One region of the Lichenihabitans psoromatis genome, then DNA from elsewhere that is predicted to be linked to it. Evidence: predicted binding sites of a transcription regulator. Region 1 holds the regulator's gene; each other region holds the start of a gene.

Region 1 (5,460 bases):
GGTCAGGCCCGTGACGCGGCATCCGATCGACTTGGCGGCAAACTCGGCAAAGCCACCCCAGCCGCATCCAATCTCAAGGATATGGTGGCCTGGATCGATCCCGACCTGATCGGCGAGATTCCGATATTTGACTTCCTGCGCGGCCGACAGATCCATCGTGGAATGCCCCGACGCGTCCTCGAACAAGGCCGACGAATAGGTCATGCTCTTATCGAGCCATGAGGAATAAAAAGCATTGCCGAGATCGTAATGCGCGAAGATGTTGCGCTTCGATCCTGCCTTGGTGTTCCGGTTTCGCCAGTGACCGTAAGCCTGGATAATCCTGACGATCGGATGCGCGCCGAGCTTTTCGATCATCGGACGATTGAGGCAGAAGAGTTCGAGAAACCGGGTGAGGTTGGGGCTCTCCCATTCGCCATGGAGAAATGATTCGGCCATGCCGATGTCGCCACCGCCGATCAACCGCTTCGCGAAATTGGCGTCCTTGATTGTCATGACGGCAGCGGGGCCAGGAACGCGACCGCCGAAGCGGAACGATTGGCCATCCGGCATGACCACATCGAGAATCCCAACCTCGAGCAATCGCGCGAGATCCAGTGCGTTTCTGGCCGAGCGCGGATAATGGCGAGCGCGAGTCGCGATATCGTGTGCTGTGGATATCTGCGATTGAGCCTCGGCTTCAGCGAGAGCAGTCGACTCGGCGTCTTCAGATTTGTGAAGAGGTGAACGCCGATCGTTCGTGGATTCGTTCATCGTCGCGTGGTGCTCGCATCCTAGCTGGATAGTCGGCTTCGACCTCCCTCAAATATGCCGCTCAATTGCCACGTTTCAAGTTGCCGTAAGGAACGGGGCTGTTCCGCCGAGGTTTGCGCCTGAACCGAGAGGCCGGATTTAAGATTTCGGCAAGGCGTCGAGCGCTTGGGCCAGCCCGCGAAACGAGATCGCCAACGCGATATCACGCCCTCCAGCATCCTTGAACGTCATCTTCCCAGCATCGGTCGAGACACGCCAAGCCTTGAGGAGATCGTCGCTGACGGGGGTGTCGGCGAAACACCCGCCAGCGAGACACCGCCGCCATTGAAGATCGACACGAGCTTTGTCGCCGGCATTGGCAAACGCCACCGTGCTCGGAAACGACACGCTCGGAGGCAGCACGGCGGTCAGGTGTAAGGATCCATCCGGGAGATGACCGACCGCAACCTCCGCGATAGGCGCCGTCTGGTTGGGTAATTGGATAGTCTGAGCGACTTCACAAACGCGCTTCGCCTGGTCGCCATCGCCAATGCGCCCGCATCGGAGAACCCAGTCGCCGTAGCTTGCCGATGTGGTCGCCGGCTCGGAACTCACGGGTGCGAGTGGTTTCGCGGCCGGGGTCACTGGTTTCTGCTGAGCGGCTGCCTGAGAAAAACTCAACACAACGACAATCGGGCCAAAAATCGACAGCAGGCGAGCAGACATGAACAATCCCCGGTGACACGCGCCGCCGAAATACGATGGCCGGTGTCGCGGGCAGCGTTATCGGCTCGATATCACACACACAAGACGTGGATAACCGGCGCGCGGCTCTCTTTTGCGCCCCGCCGGACCTCGCGATTGCGAGACACGGCTCAGTAGCGGCGGAGAAGGCTGACCAGCTTGCCTTGGATCTTCACGCGGTCTGGGCCGAAGATTCGTGTCTCATAGGCCGGATTGGCGGCCTCGAGAGCGATAGACGCGCCCCGTCGACGGAAGCGCTTCAGGGTCGCCTCTTCGTCGTCGACCAGCGCCACGATGATGTCGCCCGTGTCGGCTGAATCTTGACGGCGGATAATGACCGTGTCGGCATCGAGAATACCAGCCTCGATCATCGAGTCGCCACGAACCTCAAGGGCAAAATGCTCGCCGGCCGCCAACATGTCCGGCGACACCGTGATGGTCTGGCTGCGAGTCTGGATAGCCGCGATCGGGGTGCCGGCCGCGATACGCCCCATCATCGGCACCGACACGGCCATGACGTCTTCGTGGTTGGATCCGTGCGATCCACGCGGGCGCAGGCGCCCCAGCGTTCCCTCGATCACACTCGGCGAGAACTTCGATGGCTTTGTCTCGGTGGGGGTCGACGAGTCCGAAAGCTTCAACACTTCGATGGCGCGAGCCCTGTTTGGCAGACGACGGATGAACCCGCGTTCCTCGAGCGCCATGATCAAGCGATGGATGCCGGACTTGGATCGCAAATCCAGGGCTTCCTTCATCTCGTCAAAGGAGGGCGGCACGCCCTGCTCCTTCAGCCGTTCGTGGATGAAGCGGAGAAGTTCGTTCTGTTTGCTCGTCAGCATTCGTCACCCTCGGCCGCGATGGCCCGTCAGAGCCTTACGATTCGTCGCCAGACGGTAAAACAAAAAGAGAACAATTGCACGAATGTTCTTGCTGCGTTCATGCTTGGCCCGCTCGCAAACCACCTGCCGCAACGCCCTGCACGTGGGTTGCTAGAGGTAGCGATCGTGCCGGATGATCATGCAACGATCGCCGGCCCGAGCGGCGGGCGCATGCGGCTCACGAACGATCAGGCATTGTGCGCCCGCCAGTACTTTGAGCATCGATGAATCCTGCAGTGTTGCAGGATGAGCAAGCGGCAGATCATCGGCGCGGAGCGCGAGGGTTGCGCGAACATAGTCTTGGCGCCGGTCGTTGGCCGGCAGATCGACCGCGAGACGGGCCGGCTCGGCGATGGAGGCGGCCGCATCGGGGTCCCCGCAGAGCGCGCGGATGAGCGGTCGCACAAAGAGGATGCCGCAAACGATCGACGAGACGGGGTTGCCGGGAAGGCCGAGGACCCGCATGGCGCCGAGTTTACCGTGCATCAGCGGTTTGCCGGGCCGCATCGCGACCCGCCAGAAGCCGAGCTCTAGCCCCTCCCGGACCAGCGCGCTCTGCACGAGATCGAGGTCACCGACGGAGGCGCCTCCGAGTGTGATCAGAAGGTCGGCCTGCTGGTCGCTCGCGGCGCGAATGCCGCGACTCAAGGCTTCGAAATTATCACCCGCGATACCGAGATCGATCGGCAATCCACCGGCTTGCTCGACGATGGCAGCGAGCGCAAAGGAATTGGACGCGACGATCTGCGAGGGGCCGGGCACCATCCCGGGCGACACCAGTTCGTCACCGGTCGCCAAGATCGCGACGCGTGGACGGCGAGCCACAGGCAGGCTTGCGTGATTCATGGCGGCCGCCAAGGCGAGTTCCGCAGCGCCAAGGCGCCGACCGGCCCGAAGACCGACATCCCCTTCGCTGAAATCGAGGCCCGCGGCCCGAACGTGGCGGCCGATCTGTTCCGCCTGGAGGGCACGCATGGTTGCGCCTTGGAGGCTCGCGTTTTCCTGCATCAGCACCGTATCGGCACCGTCCGGCACGGGAGCGCCGGTGAAGATCCGCACCGCTTCCCCGGCCTGGACCGCGCCGTCGAAGGCTCGGCCGGCTTGGCTGGTTCCGATCACGCGGAGATCCACAGGCGCACGCGCGAGATCGGCGGCCCGAACCGCATAGCCATCCATGGCCGAAACCGGGAGCGGCGGCTGCGTTCTGAGCGCCAGGAGATCGCGTCGCAGCGTGCGCCCACGCGCCGAGGCCAATGCGACATCTTCTTCGGGAAGGGCTTGGGGGGCGGTCGACAAAATCGCCGCGAGGGCGTCGGCGACGCTGAGCATCGCATCGGCCGTCATGGGGCGTCGGTCCCGGCGCGATAATGGCCGGATTTCCCGCCCGACTTTTCGAGCAGGCGGATCCCCTCGATCCGCATGGCGCGATCGGCCGCCTTCACCATGTCGTAGACCGTGAGGCAGGCGACGCTGACAGCCGTCAGGGCTTCCATTTCGACGCCGGTCTGGCCCGTGACCTTGACGGTCGCGACGACGCGGATGCCCGGCAGGGCCCGATCAGGCGTGAGCACGACCTTTACGGATGTGATCGGCAGAGGATGACAGAGCGGAATAAGGTCGTGCGTCTTCTTGGCCGCCATGATGCCGGCGATCCGAGCGGTCCCCAGAACGTCACCCTTTTTGGCGTCACCGCTGAGCACGAGATCGAGCGTCTCAGGCAGCATGAGGACGAGGCCTTCCGCAACGCCGACCCTCGATGTCTGCGCCTTGTCGGAGACATCGACCATGCGAGCATCGCCGCTCGCCTCGATATGGGTCAGGGTGCTCATGTGGCCTCCGCAAGATCGGCCAGCAAAACCTTGGTGGCAGCCTCGACATCGTCTTGCCGCATCAGGGCTTCGCCGACCAGCAGCGTGTTGATCCCCACCACCGCTAAGCGTTGGCGGTCCGCGACCGAGAAGATGCCGCTCTCGCCCACCGCGATCCGATCATCCGGGATATGCGGCGCGAGCCGCTCGGCAACCGCGAGCGACACCTCAAAGGTGCGGAGATTGCGGTTGTTGACGCCAATCAGCGTCGCGTCCAGCCGCAGAGCGCGGTCGAGTTCCGCCTCATCATGAACCTCCGCCAGCACATCCATTCCATAATGGTGGGCGGCCGCGGTCAGGTCTGCCGCGACCTGATCGGACACCGCCGCGAGGATGATCAGAATGCAATCCGCGCCCCAGGCCCGCGCTTCCGCGACCTGATAGGGCTCGAACATGAAATCCTTGCGGAGCACCGGCAACGCCACTGCCGATCGTGCAGCCCTGACGAAATCAGGGTGTCCGGAGAAGGACGGGGCGTCCGTCAGAACCGAGAGGCAGGCCGCACCGCCGGCCGCATAGGCGTGAGCCAGCGCGGGCGGGTCGAAGTCGGCGCGGATCAGCCCCTTGGACGGGCTCGCCTTCTTGATCTCGGCGATAAGGGCCGTGCGGCCCTGCTTCAGCTTGGCGCGGATCGCCGCAACGAAACCGCGCGGCGCGTCCCCTTCGGCGATCCGGCGCTCGAGCTCGCCCAACGTAACGGCGGCTTTGGCGGCCGCAATCTCGTCGCGCTTGTAGGCTTCAATTTTACGGAGAATATCGGTGATGATCGTGATCCTAGATCGGGCTGTTGGAGAGGGTCACCAAACTGTCGAGGCGCGCGCGGGCCGCGCCGCTCTCGAGAGCCTGGGTGGCCAAGGCCGCGCCGGACATCAAAGTTGCGGCTTTACCGGCCACCACCAAGGTCGCGGCCGCGTTCAACACCGCGATGTCGCGATAGGGGTTGCGCGCACCATCGAGAACGCCCCGCAGAGCGGCTGCATTATGGGCCGGGTCGCCGCCGCGAAGATCCGCCGTCGTGGCGCGGCTCAGACCCGCTTCCTCAGGCATCACGGTAAAGCGACGGAACGCCCCATCGATGAGTTCGACGACCGTGCTCGGCCCCGTCGTCGTCAATTCGTCAAGCCCGTCCCACCCATGCACGACCCAAAGTCGGTCACTGCCGAGGCGCTGCAAGACGTCGGCGAGCGGCTCCAACCACGCGGCGGAAAACACGCCGAGCAACTGACGTTTCACGCCGG
Region 2 (5,460 bases), 570 kb from region 1:
TCGCGAAAGCCGCCTCGTCCACCGTCATGTCGCGGCCACGCAGAGCGTCTTGCGTCAGGTCCAGCGGAAAACCGAACGTGTCGTAAAGCTTGAACGCGACATCTCCCGACAGGACCGCGCCTGGCGCCAGCGACTTGGTTTCCTCGTCGAGGATCGTCAAACCACGCGCCAATGTGGTCCTGAACCGCGTCTCTTCCAGTTGCAGGATTTCGGCGATCCGCGCTTCGCCTTGCACGAGTTCGGGATAGGCCTGACCCATCTCGCGAACCAGAGCCGGGACGAGCCGCCACATCAGCGGGTCGCGCGCGCCAAGCAACTGAGCATGCCGCATGGCGCGACGCATGATGCGCCGAAGCACGTAGCCGCGCCCCTCGTTCGAGGGGTCGACGCCATCGGCGATCAGGAATGACGTGGCACGAAGATGGTCGGCGATAATCCGATGGCTCGCCTGCTGCGGGCCGTCCGGGTCGACGCCGGTCGCGGAGGCGACGGCCATGATGAGGCTTCGCATCAGATCGGTGTCGTAGTTCGATTTGACGCCTTGAAGAATGGCGGCGATCCGCTCGAGGCCCATGCCGGTGTCGATCGAGGGACGCGGCAGCGCCAGACGCTCGCCCGGGCCGACTTGCTCGAATTGCATGAACACGAGGTTCCAGAATTCTAGGAACCGGTCGCCGTCCTGATCGGCGCTCCCAGGAGGGCCGCCAAACAGGCTTTCGCCCTGGTCGTAGAAGATTTCGGAACATGGTCCGCATGGGCCGGTGTCGCCCATCGCCCAGAAATTATCCGACGAGGCGATCCGGATGATGCGGTCGTCGTGGAAACCCGCGATCTTCTTCCATAGATCGAAGGCTTCGTCGTCATCGTGGTAGACCGTGACCAGCAGTTTGTCGCGATCGAGAGCGAAATGTTTGGTGATCAAGGTCCAGGCGAGTTCGATCGCCTGCGGCTTGAAATAGTCGCCGAACGAGAAATTGCCGAGCATTTCGAAAAAGGTGTGATGCCGGGCCGTGTAGCCGACATTGTCGAGATCGTTGTGCTTGCCTCCAGCCCGGACGCATTTCTGTGCCGTCGTGGCGCGACAGTAGGGCCGCTTTTCGATGCCGGTGAAAACGTTCTTGAATTGCACCATGCCCGCATTGGTGAACATCAGCGTCGGGTCGTTGCGTGGCACGAGGGGGCTGGAGGGGACGACCTCGTGACCGTTCGCATGATAGAAATCGAGGAAGGTCGACCGGATGTCGTTGACGCTGCTCATGCCGTATGACTCGACGCTCTCACGAGAACAGCCTCGGCGGGGCGCCGATCTGTTCAGGACTAAAACTGCTGACGGAGGTGGCAACTGCCGCCTCGATCCACTCGGAAGGTTGGGCATGTCGGCCCGTCTCGCTGGATTTTCGATCCCGACGAGTCGGCGGTGCCCGCGATCCGGCAAACTGCCGGCCCAGGAGACGTTCTAAGACGTTTCCGAGGCAAAAGAAAACCGGTCGCGACATGTCGTGACCGGTTGATCGACGCTCCAGTGAATGCAGGACGTCAGACAGGATCAGGCTTCGGCGGCCGACACATCGTCATCGTCGTTGTCGGCTTCCGGAGCGCCTAGGATCTTCTCGGCGATCAGCCCGGAATTCTCGCGGATCGCCTGCTCGATCGTCCGCGCCGCATCGGGGTTCGCTTTGAGGAATGCTTTTGCGTTTTCGCGACCTTGGCCGAGTCGCTGGCTGTCCCACGAGAACCAGGCCCCGGATTTCTCGACGACACCGGCCTTCACGCCAAGATCGACCAATTCGCCGACCTTGGAGATGCCTTCACCATACATGATGTCGAATTCGACCTCTTTGAATGGCGGAGCCACCTTATTCTTGACCACCTTGACGCGGGTCTGGTTGCCGATCACCTCGTCGCGATCCTTGATGGCACCGATCCGGCGAATGTCGAGACGTACGGATGCGTAGAACTTCAGGGCATTGCCGCCCGTCGTCGTCTCTGGCGAGCCATACATCACGCCGATCTTCATGCGGATCTGATTGATGAAGATCACCATCGTGTTCGACCGCGAGATCGAAGCCGTCAGCTTGCGAAGAGCCTGGCTCATTAGACGAGCCTGCAGGCCGGGCTGCACGTCGCCCATCTCGCCTTCGATCTCGGCGCGGGGCGTCAGCGCCGCCACCGAATCGACCACGAGAACATCGACCGCTCCCGACCGCACCAGCGTATCGGTGATCTCGAGAGCCTGCTCGCCCGTATCGGGCTGTGAGATCAGCAAATCTTCGAGATTGACGCCGAGCTTGCGGGCATAGACCGGGTCGAGCGCATGTTCCGCATCGACGAAGGCACAGACACCCCCGCGCTTCTGCGCCTCGGCGATCACATGGAGCGTCAGCGTCGTCTTTCCGGAAGATTCCGGACCGTAGATCTCGATCACGCGTCCGCGCGGCAGACCGCCGACGCCAAGCGCTATGTCCAAACCGAGTGAGCCGGTCGGGATGGTCTCGATTTCCACGGCTTTCTGGTTCTTGCCAAGCCGCATGATCGAACCTTTGCCGAAAGCTCGTTCGATCTGCGAGAGCGCTGCTTCGAGCGCCTTAGTCTTGTCCACGGAGGTTCCTTCCACGAGGCGAAGATTCGCTTGGCTCATGAGTGCAATCCTTTTGACATGCGCGCCGGGACGCCGCAACAGGATCAATGTACGTGGTTTGTTCCCTTTTACAAGTTCTTCTTTTGTTCTTAGAGCAACCCGAACGTCAGGCTTGGAGCGGCGCTATACAAACAAAAAAGCCGGTCCGCTCGAGGCGGACCGGCTTGATCTGGTACGGACGAACCCTACCGGATTTTAGCGCGAATAGAACTCGATCACGAGGTTCGGTTCCATCTGAACCGGGTAGGGAACCTCGGTCAGGCCGGGCACGCGGGTCATCTTGGCGGTCATCTTGGTGTGGTCGATTTCGTAATAATCCGGCACGTCGCGTTCTGCGAGCTGCACGGCTTCGAGCACGACGGCGAGCTGCTTGGACGCATCCTTGACCTCGATCAGATCGCCGACCTTGACCTGATAGGACGAGATGTTGACGCGACGACCGTTAACCCGGACGTGACCGTGGTTGACGAATTGACGTGCCGCGAAGACGGTCGGGACGAACTTGCAGCGGTACACAACCGCATCGAGGCGACGCTCGAGAAGGCCGACGAGGTTCTGGCTCGAATCGCCTTTTTGACGAATGGCTTCGGCGTAATATTTCCGGAATTGCTTCTCGGAAATGTTGCCGTAATAGCCTTTCATCTTCTGCTTGGCCTTGAGCTGGGTGCCGAAATCGGTCGGCTTGCCCTTGCGGCGCTGGCCATGCTGGCCAGGGCCGTATTCGCGGCGATTGACCGGGCTCTTCGGACGGCCCCAGATGTTCTGGCCAAGGCGGCGGTCAATTTTATACTTCGATTCTGCGCGCTTCGTCATCGCAATTCCTCGCGTGAGTGGATTGAGGAACGCGCCCTCCTGTGCTGCCGTGTCTCGTCCGAAAACGAGACGCGGAAGCCGACAGGCCTTACACTGCGTCGAGTGAAAAACCGCGGGTGCGTCGCCGGAGGCGGGATAATCCCGGAAACCTCGTAGCTACCGGCCGTCAGGTCGCGTGGACGCTGTCGGCGGAGAAGCGTCGTTAGGGCGTTTTGACGCTGAAGTCAACGAAGCGATGGCCGATACGCCGCAAATGCGGATCAGGATCGCCACCGATGCCGCATCGGCGATGGCGTCGACATGCCCTATAGAGGATCAGGGTCGAGCGCCAGCAACCCATCAGCACGGAGACGTCGCATGTTTATCGCCATGAACCGGTTCAAGGTCCTCAAAGGCCAGGAGCAGGTGTTCGAGGATCTATGGCTGTCGCGCGAATCGAACCTCGATACCGTTCCAGGCTTCGTCGAGTTCCACATGCTCAAGGGGCCGGACCGCGAGGATCATATTCTGTATTCCTCACACACGATTTGGGCCGACCGGGAGCAGTTCGTGGCCTGGACCAACTCCGAGGCGTTCCGCGCCTCGCATCGCGGTGCGGGCCAGAATAAGCCGATGTATATCGGCCATCCCGAATTCGAAGGCTTCGAGGTGATCCAGACGATCAAGCGCACCGCTGCCGGGATGACCGAAGCGCTTGGCTGAGCGGCCCGGACAGCGCCGGGTTGATGCGCCGCATCCGGCATGGCACATCGGTGAGGATGATGCCTCACTCGCCACTCAGCCCGCGGTTCCGATGACCGACAGCGACGTCTTGAGCGCCGCAGCCGATGCGAGTGGTGTTTCACGCAAAGCGCCACGGGTTCTCGTGTTCGATTCGGGTCTCGGCGGCCTCACGGTTCTGGCCGAGATCGTCAAAGCGCTTCCCGGAGCCGACGTCGTGTTCGCGGCCGATGATGCGGTGTTTCCCTACGGCCAGATGCCAGAGGCTGCCCTCGTGGCCCGCGTCGTCGATGTTGTGGGCTATCTGATCGACATCCATGCGCCGGATGTCGTGGTGATCGCCTGCAACACGGCCTCGACGGTCGTGTTGGAGCCGTTGCGGGCGCGCTGGCCGGCTGTCAATGTCGTCGGCACCGTTCCGGCCATCAAGCCGGCTGCCGCCCAATCTCGGTCGCGGCGGATCAGCGTTCTGGCGACGCCGGGCACGGTGGCGCGCGACTATACACGCGATCTCGTCCGCAGCTTCGCGGCCGACTGCGCCGTCGATCTTGTCGGCTCGGTCCACCTCGCGAGCTTGGTCGAGGCTTCGATGCGAGGCGAAACGCTGTCCGACGCGGCTGTGTCGGCGGAGATTGTGCCGGTTTTCGTCGATCAAGGCGGACGCCGGACCGACGTGGTCGTGCTGGCTTGCACGCATTTCCCGCTCCTGCTCGACACGATGAAGCGGCTTGCGCCCTGGCCCGTCACTTGGATCGATCCAGCCCCCGCCATTGCGCGCCGCGTCGTCCAGGTGCTGACCCAAGGGGAGAGCTCGCATCCCTCGCCCGATCCGCAGCCCCAGTCCAGCAGGGCCATCCCGGCGCTTTTCACCAGCGGTCGGGTTCCGGGCGACACTTTGCTCGCATTTCTCGACCGGCGCGGTCTGGACGGCCGTGGTGGCAAAGCGTTCCCGCCCCTTCGGTCGATGGCAACCGGCTGACGCGGCGGCGCATGCTGACAGACCGACATGGTTGACCTCTACCGTGACGACGATTTGCTGGTCCGCGCCGCATGCCCGTTCGGGTCGACGGTGTGTTTCGTCACGTTTGATTCGTATTCCGATGTCGGTTCGCTGGACCGGCCGGCTTTCGGCGAGTCATTCCTGCGCGATCGCGGTTTCGATGCCGTCCATATTCTGTCGCGCCGCAACAATTGGTATCTGCACGAAACATCGGCCAAGGCGTTCGATGCGGCCCGGAACGCCGTCACCGGCTACCGGCGGGTCGTCACCTACGGCTCGAGCATGGGTG
Region 3 (5,460 bases), 240 kb from region 1:
TCTCGATTCGCGCAGCATGGCGGCCAAAGGCGTGCCGGGTCTCTATTTCATCGGTGAGGTCGTCGACGTGACCGGTTGGCTCGGCGGCTATAATTTCCAGTGGGCGTGGTCGTCGGGCTGGTGCGCGGGACAGGCTGCGTGAGCGAAGGACTGTAGCCGCAGGCCTGAGTGCTCGATGAGGGACGCAGCGCCTTTGGTGCGCCCAAGGGGAATCGAACCCCTGTTTTCGCCGTGAAAGGGCGACGTCCTAGACCGCTAGACGATGGGCGCACAAGCAACGGGTTCAACGAATGGCGATGAACCAGCGACGACCGGACGTATAGCAGAGGTTTTTTCCCTGGCAAGCCGGGTTGGTGGCAAAAGTGTCGCGTTTCAACGCTGCTCGGGAACCGCTGCGTCCATGACGCGCAGTTCGGCGCGCCCGCTTCCGCCCCAGCGACTGACCGTCAACGTGCCGGCCAGATGCACGAGACGGCCCTGCTGGGCGCGAAGCTCGACGCCGAGCGGGCTGCTGGCCGCACGAAACGCGATGCCGCTTAGCCGTGTTCCATCCGGGCCCGCCGCCGTCAGCCGCAGATGGTCGGTGCCGACCGGCACGACGCTGGTCAGGCGGTGATTTGGGAAAGCGAAGACAGGTTCCGGATTGCCGGTGCCGAACGGGCCGGCCGTCTCGATCGATTCGATCGTGTCGATCGATGCTGCGGCGGCCGAGAGGGCCGCGTCGATCTCCAGCGCGCTTGCGGCGCGCGATCGTGCAACTGCGTCGCCCATCTGCTCATGCAAGAACAGCCGAAACGCGTCGATCCGTGCCGCCTCGATGGTGATGCCGGCCGCCATGGCATGGCCGCCGCCCTTGATCAGCAAGCCGGTCTCAACCGCAGCCCGCACGATACGCCCGAGATCCACGCCCGGAATCGACCGTCCAGACCCGGTGCCGACCAACCCATCGAGGCTGATCGCGAAGGCGGGCCGCTCATAGCGTTCGCGCAAACGCGACGCGACGAGGCCGACAACCCCGGGATGCCAACCCGCACCGCTGGTGACGAGCGCCGCATAGGCCGGTGCGTCCGTCGTTTCGGCGACCGCGAAGGCTGCGGCCTCGGCTTCTTCGCTGGCGCTCGCTTCGATAGAGCGGCGCTCGCGATTGAGTTGGTCAAGCTGTTCGGCGATGCGCCGCGCGTCGAGTGGATCGCGCGTCAGCAGCAGCCGCGCTCCGAGCGCCGCGTCTCCGATCCGGCCACCCGCATTGATTCGCGGCCCTACCAGAAAGCCGAGATGAAATGCCGTCGGCGGACCCTCGGTCCCGGCGATGTCGAATAGAGCCGCAAGCCCAGGCCGGGCGCGTAGACGCATCACCGCGAGGCCCTTCGCCACGAAGGCGCGGTTGAGCCCGGCCAGCGGCACGACATCGGCCACCGTCGCCAAGGCGACGAGGTCGAGCGCCGCCAGCAGATCCGGCATCGGCTTGCCGGCCCAGAACCCCCTCGCCCTCAGGTCGCGATGCAGCGCGACCAGCACCATGAAGACGACGCCAGCCGCGCAGAGGTGACCAAGGCCCGAGAGATCGTCCTGCCGATTGGGGTTCACGATCGCTTGAGCCGGCGGAAGATCCAGCGGCGCCTGATGATGATCGATCACCACGCAATCGAGGCCGAGACGACGGGCTTCTTCGAGCGGTTCGGTGCTGGTCGTCCCGCAATCGACGGTCACCAGCAGATCCGCCCCCGCGCGCTTCAGCGCCTGAATGGCCGGGATGTTCGGCCCGTAGCCTTCCAAGATACGGTCGGGAATGTGGATCGCCGGTCGCAGTCCGGCGGCCGTCAGATAGTCGGACAGGAGAGCTGCCGAACAGGCGCCGTCGACATCGTAGTCGCCAAAGATAGCGACCGCCTCCCCAGAAACGACGGCTCCGGCGAGCCGCTCGACCGCTGCTTCCATGCCGCTCAGGCCGTTCGGGTCGGGCATCGCGTCGCGCAGGCTGGGCGCCAGAAAGCCCGGTGCAGAGACCGCCGTCTGGCCGCGTGCCGCAACAACGCGGGAGAGCAGATCGGAGAGGCCCAGCGTCTGCCGAATCGCATCGGCCTGCACGGCTTCGGCGACCGCAAGCCGATCGCGCCAGGCACGGCCGAGCATCGAGTGTTCGACTCCGAGAAAAGCGCGGCTCATGGGCGTCCGGTTCGGCGCAACTGGCCCCGCGACTACGAACCGGGCTCGTTGATGGGGAAAACGTTTCCTATTTGTTCGTCGCACGCGTAATCCGTGCGATAAACCACCAAGGAATACTGGGGTCCGACACCTTATGGTCGACAGCGACGATCTTTTCAATTCGGAACCGAGCGTGCAGACGCCGGAGCCTGAGGACAGGCCGGCGCGCGGACGCAAGCGGACCGCGCCGGTCGTCTCGGGGGGCGCGCCGAACCTGTCGACGCCAAGCCTTTCGACACCAAGCCTCTCGACACCGGGAGAGGACGGCTATACCGCCTCCTCGATCGAAGTGCTTGAAGGGCTCGAACCGGTGCGCCGACGCCCCGGCATGTATATCGGCGGCACCGACGCGTCCGGCTTGCATCATCTTTTCGCCGAGGTGATCGACAATGCCATGGATGAGGCGGTCGCGGGACATGCGACCTTCATCGAGATCAGCGTCGAGGCCGATAATTTCGTCAGCGTCACGGATAACGGGCGCGGCATCCCGATCGATCCGCATCCCAAATACCCGAACAAATCGGCCCTCGAAGTCATCATGACGGTGCTGCACGCCGGCGGTAAGTTTGATTCGGGTGCGTATCAGACGTCGGGTGGATTGCACGGCGTCGGCGTTTCGGTCGTCAACGCTTTGTCGGAGCGGCTCGAGGTCGAGGTGGCCCGCGGGCAGACGCTCTATCGTCAGGTGTTCGAACGCGGTCTCGCTCTCGGTCCACTCGAGACCGTCGGCCGCGTGCAGAATCGGCGTGGAACCCGGATCAGGTTTCGGCCCGACGCCATGATCTTCGGCGAAGGCTCCAGTCTGGACCCGGCGCGGCTGCTCCGCATGTCGCGGTCCAAGGCCTATCTGTTTGGTGGTGTCGAAATCCGTTGGCGGTGCGCGCCGGAGCGTATTCCGCCCGGCTCCTCCGTGCCGACCGAGGCGTCCTTCCGCTTTCCCGGCGGCCTGAAGGATTTTCTCGCACGCGAGGTCGATGGCCGGTCCCTCGTGACCGATCAGCCGTTCACCGGCAAAGTCACCAAAGCAGGTGGTCACGGCTCGGTCGAATGGGCCGTGACATGGCTGTCCGACGACGATGGATCCGTCCGATCCTATTGCAACACGATCCCGACGCCGAACGGCGGCACCCATGAGGCGGGGTTGCGATCCGCCCTCCTCCGCGCCCTCAAGGATCACGCCGAGCGGATCGGACAAGCCAAACGTGCCGCTGCGGTGACGGCCGACGATGTGCTGCAAGGCTGCACCGCCATGCTGTCGGTGTTCATCCGCGAGCCGGAGTTCCAGGGCCAGAACAAAGAGCGGCTGCAGACGCTAGAAGCGTCGCGGATCGTCGATGCCGCCGTGCGCGACGCCTGCGATCATTGGCTGGCCGATACGCCCTCGCAGGCGTTGCGGCTGCTCGACTGGAGCATCGACCGGGCTGAAGAGCGGCAGCGCCGCCGCGCCGAAAAAGACACGGCGCGCAAGACCCCGACCCGCAAACTGCGTCTGCCGGGCAAGCTGGCGGATTGCCTGAACAATTCGACCCAGGGCTCCGAGCTTTTCATCGTCGAAGGCGACTCTGCGGGTGGTTCGGCCAAACAGGCGCGCGACCGCGCCTCCCAAGCGGTGCTGCCGCTTCGTGGTAAGATCCTGAATGTCGCCAATGCAACGCGCGACAAACTCGCGGCCAACCAGCAACTCGCCGATTTGGCGCAGGCGCTCGGCTGCGGCACCGGCGCCCAGTATCGGGACGACGAACTGCGTTACGACAAGATCATCATCATGACTGACGCCGATGTCGATGGTGCCCATATTGCATCGTTGCTGATCACGTATTTCTATCGTCAGATGCCGAAATTGATCGATACGGGTCATCTTTATCTCGCGGTGCCCCCGTTGTTTCGACTGACCCAGGGCACCAAGTCGGTCTATGCGCGCGACGATAAACACAAGGACGAGTTAATCCGCAGCAAGCTGAGCGGCAAAGGCAAGATCGAGATCAGCCGCTTCAAGGGCCTTGGCGAAATGCCGATGCGCGATTTGAAGGAAACCACGATGGACCCGAGCAAACGATCGCTCCTCCGTGTCATGATCGCTGAAGACCAGATCGAGGGAACCGCTGGCGCTGTCGAGCGGCTGATGGGCAACAAGCCAGAGGCTCGGTTCGCCTTTATTCAGGCCCGTGCTCCGGCAGCCGGCAACCTCGTGGATATCTGATGGTCGAATCAGAGCGGTTTACAGGCAATACAGGCCCGAAGAAGCCATGCTGCAGCATCTCGCTGTTGACTCGCCGAGATTAATCCTTAAGTGAAACGTTGAAAGTGTAGAACAGTCGCGTGATCTTGGCTGATGAGCGATCAACGCGCGTGCATCCACAAACGTGGTTTGCTTGTGTTCCCTTTATCGCTCTCTCACGCAAGATGAACTAATGAATTTTAACGAACTCGGCCTGAGCGACAAGGTCCTTCAGGCCATCGACGCGGCGGGCTACAAGACCCCAACGCCGATCCAGGCCGAAGCCATTCCACATGCGCTCGCCGGCCGCGACGTCCTCGGAATCGCGCAGACCGGCACGGGTAAAACAGCGGCCTTTACGCTGCCCATGCTGTCCCGCCTTGAACAAGGTCGCGCCCGGGCGCGAATGCCACGGACCCTGATCCTGGAGCCTACCCGCGAGCTTGCCGCACAGGTCGAAGAATCTTTCGTGCGCTACGGCATCAACCACAAGATCAATGTGGCGCTGCTCATCGGCGGCGTCTCGTTCAGCGACCAGGAAGCCAAGATCACGCGCGGCGCAGATGTCCTGATCGCAACCCCGGGGCGACTTCTCGACTTTGCCGAACGCGGCAAGCTGCTGCTGACCGGTATCGAAATTCTGGTCATCGACGAAGCCGATCGTATGCTCGACATGGGGTTCATCCCTGATATCGAGCGCATCTGTAAGCTCGTGCCGTTCACGCGCCAGACTTTGTTCTTCTCGGCCACCATGCCGCCGGAGATCACTCGTCTGACCCAGCAATTCTTGCACAACCCGATCCGCATCGAGGTCGCGCGTGCATCCTCGACGACTGAAACGATCACGCAGGGGCTGGTGGCGTCCGCTCCCGGTTCCGCCAAACGCGAGACGTTGCGTCAATTGTTGCGAAAGTCGGCCGGTTTCAAAAATGCGATCATCTTCTCGAATCGCAAACGGGATGTGGCCATCTTGACCAAGTCGCTCGAAAAGCATGGCTTTTCGGTCGGGGCCTTGCATGGTGACATGGATCAGCGCG

What was found. Region 1 encodes LexA, which represses DNA repair genes until DNA is damaged. Its sites were predicted from a motif close to TGTTCNNNNTGTGTTCNG; they were not measured.
Region 2: the regulator LexA is predicted to act here: its motif matches at 2,712-2,729, upstream of recA (recombinase RecA).
Region 3: the regulator LexA is predicted to act here: its motif matches at 2,228-2,245, upstream of parE (DNA topoisomerase IV subunit B).

What each region holds. Positions count from the first base shown of each region.
Region 1 covers NZ_CP036515.1:3,843,985-3,849,444, reverse strand. Annotated here, with positions in the region: gene EY713_RS17965 (class I SAM-dependent methyltransferase) at 1-582, opposite strand, end outside; gene EY713_RS17960 (invasion associated locus B family protein) at 892-1,458, opposite strand; gene lexA (transcriptional repressor LexA) at 1,608-2,315, opposite strand; gene EY713_RS17950 (molybdopterin molybdotransferase MoeA) at 2,466-3,698, opposite strand; gene moaC (cyclic pyranopterin monophosphate synthase MoaC) at 3,695-4,183, opposite strand; gene trpC (indole-3-glycerol phosphate synthase TrpC) at 4,180-4,986, opposite strand; gene trpD (anthranilate phosphoribosyltransferase) at 4,997-5,460, opposite strand, start outside.
Region 2 covers NZ_CP036515.1:4,411,834-4,417,293, reverse strand. Annotated here, with positions in the region: gene alaS (alanine--tRNA ligase) at 1-1,258, opposite strand, end outside; gene recA (recombinase RecA) at 1,547-2,638, opposite strand; gene rpsD (30S ribosomal protein S4) at 2,834-3,451, opposite strand; gene hmuQ (heme-degrading protein HmuQ) at 3,809-4,153, shown strand; gene murI (glutamate racemase) at 4,245-5,150, shown strand; gene EY713_RS20620 (hypothetical protein) at 5,178-5,460, shown strand, end outside.
Region 3 covers NZ_CP036515.1:3,606,070-3,611,529, forward strand. Annotated here, with positions in the region: gene EY713_RS16865 (BaiN/RdsA family NAD(P)/FAD-dependent oxidoreductase) at 1-142, shown strand, start outside; tRNA gene EY713_RS16870 (tRNA-Glu) at 195-270, opposite strand; gene recJ (single-stranded-DNA-specific exonuclease RecJ) at 373-2,166, opposite strand; gene parE (DNA topoisomerase IV subunit B) at 2,300-4,405, shown strand; gene EY713_RS16885 (DEAD/DEAH box helicase) at 4,617-5,460, shown strand, end outside.